One region of the Stenotrophomonas sp. YJH_SMC_43 genome, then DNA from elsewhere that is predicted to be linked to it. Evidence: riboswitches for the same ligand, from Rfam matches in the RefSeq annotation. Region 1 holds a riboswitch; the other holds the start of a gene.
What was found. Region 1 has a riboswitch for glycine ahead of AC5QAH_RS14995 (trimeric intracellular cation channel family protein). Riboswitches for the same ligand answer to the same signal wherever they lie in the genome.

Region 1 (3,398 bases):
CATCTGGGCCGGCTGCAGCTGTCCGGTGTGCTGGCGTGGTGGTTCTGGCTGGCCGCGCACGTGTTCTTCCTGATCGGCTTCCGCAACCGCATCGTGGTGCTGCTGAACTGGGCCGTGGCGTACTGGAGCTACCAGCGCAGCGCGCGCATCATCTTCGGTGATGACCAGGACGACCGGCGACCGAAGCGGTAGGAGCGCACGCAACGGGGTCGGCTCCCTTTCCGCAGGAAAGGGCTCTGACCCGGTCAACACCCTCCACGCATGGCGTGGATCTACCGGTTCATCGGGCCACCGGACATCCGTCGTTTCGACCAGGTCCGGCAGAAGTCCTCCTTCCTTGCGGTGTCGGCAATCTGCGCGGTACTCCAATGCCGGGTGATCCAGATCGTCAATGCGGTACTGCTGAGCTGCCAGCGCAGCACGCCGCGCTGCGGTTGCCGCCACAGATAGCGCCGGGCAATCCAGAAGGCCTCCCGCTCCACTTCAGGCACCTTCTTCATCGCGTCGTTGTCGAAGAACTGGGCGGTGAAGCGCCAGGGGTTCATCGGCCGATACCCCGCCCGTGGCTCACTGCTGCACGCAGCCACACCACTGAGCGCACGGTCGGCCGGCTTCGGCCGACCGCCTGCTAATACCAGCCCGAGCAGGTACAGCAGTCCAGGCAGCAGCGCGATGCCGGCGACCAGCACGACGACGGAGATCCATGCCTTGCCGGCGGCACGCATCGCTCACTGCGCCTTCGGTTTCGGGTACCACAGCGCGTTGACGATGACCCAGCGCTGGTCGAAGCGCCCCATGTGGAAGTAATCGACGAACCACGGGGTCTCCAGCCGTACCGAGGCCGCGTTGCCGGTCACGTCCAGCACCGTGCAGCGACGATCCCATTGATCCTTCGGGGTCTTCAACGCGCCCTGCTTCGTCAGCAAGACCAGCTCCTCCTTCGACATCCGGCGCAGGCCCAGGCGTTCGTCAGGTGTATCGCCGAGCACAGCGCGCTTGGCCAGGTCCGGATGCAGGGAGCGGGCGACGCGCTGCGGGTCGGCTTCCAGCTGGCCATCGACATAGTCGTGGCAGGTGGCTTCGATGGCCGCGAGGGTGGCCGGGGCGGCGGCGGGGCTTGTGCCTGCGGAAAGAGCGAACAGCAGGGCGATCGTGGACATCCGGGTCTCCAGCTCTGGGCGCGAGGCGATCATCGCACGGGCCGGGTAGCCCATCCACGCGTGGCGTGGATCTACAGGACCGGCGCCTGCAGCCAAGCCAGCTTGCGTTCGCGGGGCTGCTGCTTGAGCTGCCACTCGGCGCGGGAGGCGGCGGCCCGGTCCGGGTATTCGCGCACGGCCAGCACGCGCAGCGGCGGCCGGGCCCGGGTGTAGCGCGCGCCCTTGCCGGCCTGGTGGGCGGCGAAACGCGCCTCCACATCGGTGCTGATGCCGGCGTAATAGCTGCCATCGCGGCATTCGAGCAGGTACAGGAACCACGGGCGGAGGGACGGGGCCATGCCTGGATTATGCCGTGCTGCACTGCAGCGGATATACTGGCGCCCGAATGCAGGAGAGAGGCGCCGCGCTGGCGCCCGCCGAAGGCGCAGGCTCCCATGATCGCTCAGGCCGGTGGGCTGGAATCCCACCAACCATGCATTCGACTCGCCGAGCTGGAGAGAGGTCACCGGGCACGCCCGGGACGATCCGCCGAAGGGGCACGCGGCCCATGCCGCTGAACTCTCAGGCAAAAGGACAGCGGGAGCGGCACCGGTCATCGTCATCCCGTCATTGCGCAGGCTGTGGCGGTAGTCGCGCATGGCCGGCCCCACCGCGCCCGGAGCCTGTCCCATGCTGCTGTCCATCATCTACCTGATTGCCATTTCCGCCGAGGCCATGACTGGCGCACTGTCCGCAGGCCGCCGCCGCATGGACCTGTTCGGCGTGGTCATGATCGCCTGCGTCACCGCACTCGGTGGCGGTTCGCTGCGCGACATCCTGCTCGGCCACTACCCGCTGGGCTGGGTCAAACATCCCGAGTACCTCGGCTTCACCGTGTGTGCGGCGCTGATCGCCACCTGGGTGGCGCGCTGGATGCACCACTTCCGCCGCACCTTCCTGGTGCTCGACGGCCTGGGCCTGATCGCCTTCACCCTGATCGGCTGCTCGATCGCGCGCGAAGCCGGCCATGCGATGCCGATCGTGCTGATCGCCGGCATGCTGACCGGCGCGTTCGGCGGCGTGCTGCGCGACATCCTCTGCAACGAGGTACCACTCATCTTCCAGAAGGAGCTGTACGCGATCATCGCGCTGCTGACCGGCGCGGCCTACCTGTTGCTGCTGCACTGGGGCGTGGCCGATGCCACCGCAATCCTGTGCTGCCTCGGCGGCGGCTTCGCGCTGCGCCTGCTGGCGATCCACTACCGCTGGGAAATGCCGAAGTTCGTGTACCACGACGAAGTGCATTGAAGTTCGCGTTCTCCACGTCGCCCAGCGCTTGTTGCCGTGTTGCGTTGGGACGCTGTCTCCAGCGCCGCGGCGCCCATCTGGTCCCTCAGTGGCGGACCACGAATCCCCCCGAGCGCCCACTGGACGGCGCCCGCAGCTCTTCATCGAATGCATCCTTGATCGCGTTGATCGCCGCGCCGCGGTCCATCCCGCCACTCACGACCAGAGCATCTGCGACATGCTGGGCGACGTCTGCCAGGATGCGTCCCCACGCATGCTCCTCTCGAATGCCAGGACGATCTCCATACAGGCCAACGTTCAGCGAAGCATGCAATCCCCGTTCGGCAATCCACACGCGGATCATCTCGATGGAATCCTCATCGCGCTGTGCGGCTTCTGGAATGATCAGTTCTTTCATGGCTGCGGCCACCAAACAGGAAGTGGCATTGTGACGTGACCTGGAGCGTACGTGGAGCGGATCTTCTACAAAGCCCCGCGCTTCGCGGGCTCGACGCTACATGAAGGCCCCATCCATCGTTCTCACCACCCCGGCGATGTACCTGGCGCTGTCGCTCATGCGCAGCGCCAGGCGCATCGCCGGTGCAGATGGGCCGGTCTCCAACTCCGACCGGCCCTGATCGCGGCCGCACCCCCGCAGGCGCTGGCCGCCATCCACACACGTGCCGCACTCAAGCGGCTTCCATCAGGCGGCTTCGGACACCTTCACTTCACGGCGGGCGCGCACGGCCGCGGCCAGCCGCTCCAGCACCGTCACGGTGGTGTCCCAGTCGATGCAGCCATCGGTGATGCTCTGCCCGTAGACCAGCGGTTGGCCTTCCACCAGTTCCTGGCGACCACCAACCAGATGGCTCTCGATCATCACGCCAACGATGCGTTGTTCGCCGTCTTCCAGCTGAACGGCGATGTCGTCGATCACCTTCGGCTGGTTCTCCGGATTCTTCAGGCTGTTGG
Region 2 (3,398 bases), on a different contig from region 1:
GCATCCAGCGCGTCGACGTCCAGCGAAGCACCGAACACTGCAGCCACGGCGACGATGTCGGCGCGGGTGGTGGTCTCGTCCAGGCTGATGCCGACCGAGTCGCTGTCGATCGCGCGCAGGTTGTAGCCGGCGGCGCGGGCCTTGGCATGGATCTCATCGGCGTGCACGCCGGTGACATGCAGGGTGTCGAAGAAGTCGCCACCAACCTGCACGCCGGCATTGCGCAGCGCTGCGGCCAGGATCGAGGCCAGGCGATGGGTGCGGCGGGCAATGCGGGTCAGGCCTTCCGGGCCGTGGTAAACGGCGTACATCGAGGCCATCACCGCCAGCAGCACCTGCGCGGTACAGATGTTGGAAGTCGCCTTCTCGCGGCGGATGTGCTGCTCGCGGGTCTGCAGGGTCAGGCGGTAGGCCGGGTTGCCCTGGGCATCGACCGAAACACCGATCAGGCGGCCCGGCATCGAGCGCTTGTAGGCGTCACGGCAGGCCATGAAGGCGGCGTGCGGGCCACCGAAGCCGAACGGCACGCCGAAACGCTGGCTGTTGCCGACCACGATGTCCGCGCCCCATTCGCCCGGGGCGGCCAGCAGGGTCAGGGCCAGCAGGTCGGTGGCCACGGCCACCAGGCCGCCGCGTGCGTGCACGGCATCGACCAGCGCCTTGTAGTCGCCCACCTGGCCGAAGGTATCCGGATACTGCAGCAGCAGGCCGAAGGCTTCCGCTTCCAGTGCTTCGGCCGGGGTGCCGACGCGCAGCACGATGCCCATGGGCTCGGCGCGGGTACGCAGCAGTTCCAGCGTCTGCGGATGCACGGCGTCGTGCACGAAGAAGGTGTCCGACTTGGACTTGGCCGAACGCTTGGCCAGGGTCATCGCTTCAGCAGCGGCGGTGGCTTCGTCCAGCAGCGAGGCGTTGGCGATTTCCATGCCGGTCAGGTCGGCGCACAGGGTCTGGAAGTTGATCAGCGCTTCCATGCGGCCCTGCGAGATTTCCGCCTGGTACGGAGTGTAGGCGGTGTACCAGGCCGGGTTTTCCAGGATGTTGCGCAGGATCACGTTCGGCGTGTGGGTGCCGTAGTAGCCCTGGCCGATGAAGCTGCGCAGCACGGTGTTCTTGTCGGCGATCGCACGGATCTTCGCCAGTGCCTGTACTTCGGTCATCGACTCCGGCAGCGCCAGCGGTGCCGGCGACTTGATCTTGGCCGGTACGATGGCATCGGTCATGCCATCCAGCGACGCGTGGCCGACGACATCGAGCATCTGCGCGATCTCGGCGTCGTTGGGGCCGATGTGGCGCTCGACGAACGCGTTGTGGTGCTCGAGCTCACGCAGGGAAGGGGTGTTCTGGGACATGGCGAAGGATCCGTCAGGAAAGGGCACACGCACGGGCACAAGCCGCCTGTCGGCGGTCTGCGGGGCGCCCCTCTGTCCTTTTGCCTGAGAGTTTAAAAGCGCGGAAAACCGCAGCTTCGTGCCCCTTCGGCGCCGGATCGAACCGGTCTCTCCAGAGTTGTGTTACGGGTGGTATCGGGCCTGAGCGATTACGGGCGTTGCGCCTTCGGCAGCGGTGTTCCGCTTCTCCCACCGTGTTGCCCGCCGATTATAGCCCGTTGCGGGCCCGGCCAGCGGCCGCCGGTCGGTGCCGCCGCGCCTGAATGGCCGATGGCCCGGCCGTGCGTTTTGTGCAGTGCTGCATGGCATCAGGCGCAATCCCCACCTATGATGGGCGGATACCCGAATTCATCTGGCGCCGTCCCCGTTGTTGCGGGACCGGCGCCCGCCGTGCGTGCCCCGCATGGCCCTGCCGGACGCTTCCTCCATGACCGCCGCTGTTGCCCCTTCCACCCGCCGCATGGCCCTGCTGCTTGCCGGCCTGGCCATGTTCGGCCCGTTCTCGATCGACACCATCTTCCCGGCGTTCCCGCAGCTGGCCCAGCGCCTGGCGGTGGACGAGGTGGCGGTGCAGCAGACCATCAGCGTGTACCTGCTGTTCTACGGCCTGATGAGCCTGGCGCACGGCCCGCTGTCCGATGCCTGGGGCCGCAAGCGGGTGATCCTGGGCGGCCTGGTGGTGTTCGTCGGCGCCTCGGTCGGCTGCGCGCTGTCCACCGACCTGTCCACGCTGCTGGCGTTCCGCGCGCTGCAGGGCCTGTCGGCGGGTGTCGGCATGATCGTCGGCCGCGCGGTGATCCGCGACCTGTACCACGGCCACGATGCCCAGCGGCTGATGAGCCAGGTGTCGATGCTGTTCGGCATCGCTCCGGCCATCGCACCGATCATCGGTGGCTGGATCCTGCTCAGTGGCGCCGGCTGGCCGCTGATCTTCTGGTTCCTGGTGGTGTTCGGGCTGGTGCTGTTGGCGGCCACCGCGTGCTTCCTGCCGGAAACCCATCCGGTCGAGGCACGGGTGCCGCTGTCGCCGCGCGTGCTGCTGCGTGACTACGTGCGCATCGGCTTCAACCCGCGCTTCCTGCGCCTGGCGCTGGCCGGCAGCATCGGTTTCGGCGGCATCTTCCTGTACATCTCCTCGGCACCGGTGTTGGTGATGCAGCACCTGCACCTGGGCGAGGGCGGTTTCGCCTGGTTGTTCATCCCCACCATCGGCGGCATGACCACCGGCTCGTTCCTGTCCGGGCGCATGGCCGGGCACACCACGCCCACACGCCAGGTCGCCATCGGTTTCAGCCTGTGCGCGCTGTCGGCGCTGCTGAATGTCGGCTACGTGGCGCTGTCGCCGCAGTTCGTGCTGCCGTGGGCGGTGCTGCCGATCTTCCTGGGCGGCATGGGCATGGCCCTGATCTTCCCGATCCTGGCCTTGGCGGTGCTGGACATGTACCCGCACCAGCGCGGCCTGGCCTCGTCGCTGCAGGCCTTCGTGCAGCTGATGATCAGCACCGTGGTGGCCGGCGTGGTGTCGCCGCTGCTCAGTGCCAGCCCGCTGCACCTGGCGCTGGGCCAGGCCGCGTTCTTCGGCGCCGGATTCGTTTTCTGGTACTGGGAACACCAGCGTGAACGCGCGGCGCAGGCAGCCTGCACGGGCCATTGAGCAGCGCGCAGGGGTAGGGCAGGCCGCGATGCCCGTAACGCTTGCGGCGAGGAGCGACCGGACTAGGCTGGGGACTCCAGCCAGCCGGTGCGTGGATGCACGACAGCCAGCCGATCCGATGTCGTTGCATGAGGTTCCCCCATGGCTGCGCAGCAGACCTATCGCCTGTTCGAGGTGGCGCTGAAGGAGCGCCGCGTTCTTTCCCCTTCCCTGGACCGCATGGTGTTCACTGGTGCCGACGTGGCGCGGATGAAGACCGAAGGCCCGGACCAGCGCATCAAGGTGTTCTTCCCCTTGCCCGGCCAGGAGGTGCCGCAGGTCCCCAGCGGTGACGACTGGTACCCACGCTACCG

Region 2: another riboswitch for glycine. It lies ahead of gcvP (aminomethyl-transferring glycine dehydrogenase); the one in region 1 lies ahead of AC5QAH_RS14995 (trimeric intracellular cation channel family protein).

Annotation. Positions count from the first base shown of each region.
Region 1 covers NZ_JCAFVQ010000003.1:618,061-621,458, forward strand. The annotation lists gene AC5QAH_RS14975 (NAD(P)/FAD-dependent oxidoreductase) at 1-192, shown strand, start outside; gene AC5QAH_RS14980 (hypothetical protein) at 273-725, opposite strand; gene AC5QAH_RS14985 (nuclear transport factor 2 family protein) at 729-1,160, opposite strand; gene AC5QAH_RS14990 (GIY-YIG nuclease family protein) at 1,232-1,498, opposite strand; glycine riboswitch at 1,539-1,628, shown strand; glycine riboswitch at 1,642-1,745, shown strand; gene AC5QAH_RS14995 (trimeric intracellular cation channel family protein) at 1,830-2,447, shown strand; gene AC5QAH_RS15000 (DUF5076 domain-containing protein) at 2,533-2,844, opposite strand; gene AC5QAH_RS15005 (3-deoxy-7-phosphoheptulonate synthase) at 3,130-3,398, opposite strand, start outside.
Region 2 covers NZ_JCAFVQ010000001.1:44,246-47,643, forward strand. The annotation lists gene gcvP (aminomethyl-transferring glycine dehydrogenase) at 1-1,352, opposite strand, end outside; glycine riboswitch at 1,415-1,517, opposite strand; gene AC5QAH_RS00190 (multidrug effflux MFS transporter) at 1,819-3,045, shown strand; gene AC5QAH_RS00195 (siderophore-interacting protein) at 3,187-3,398, shown strand, end outside.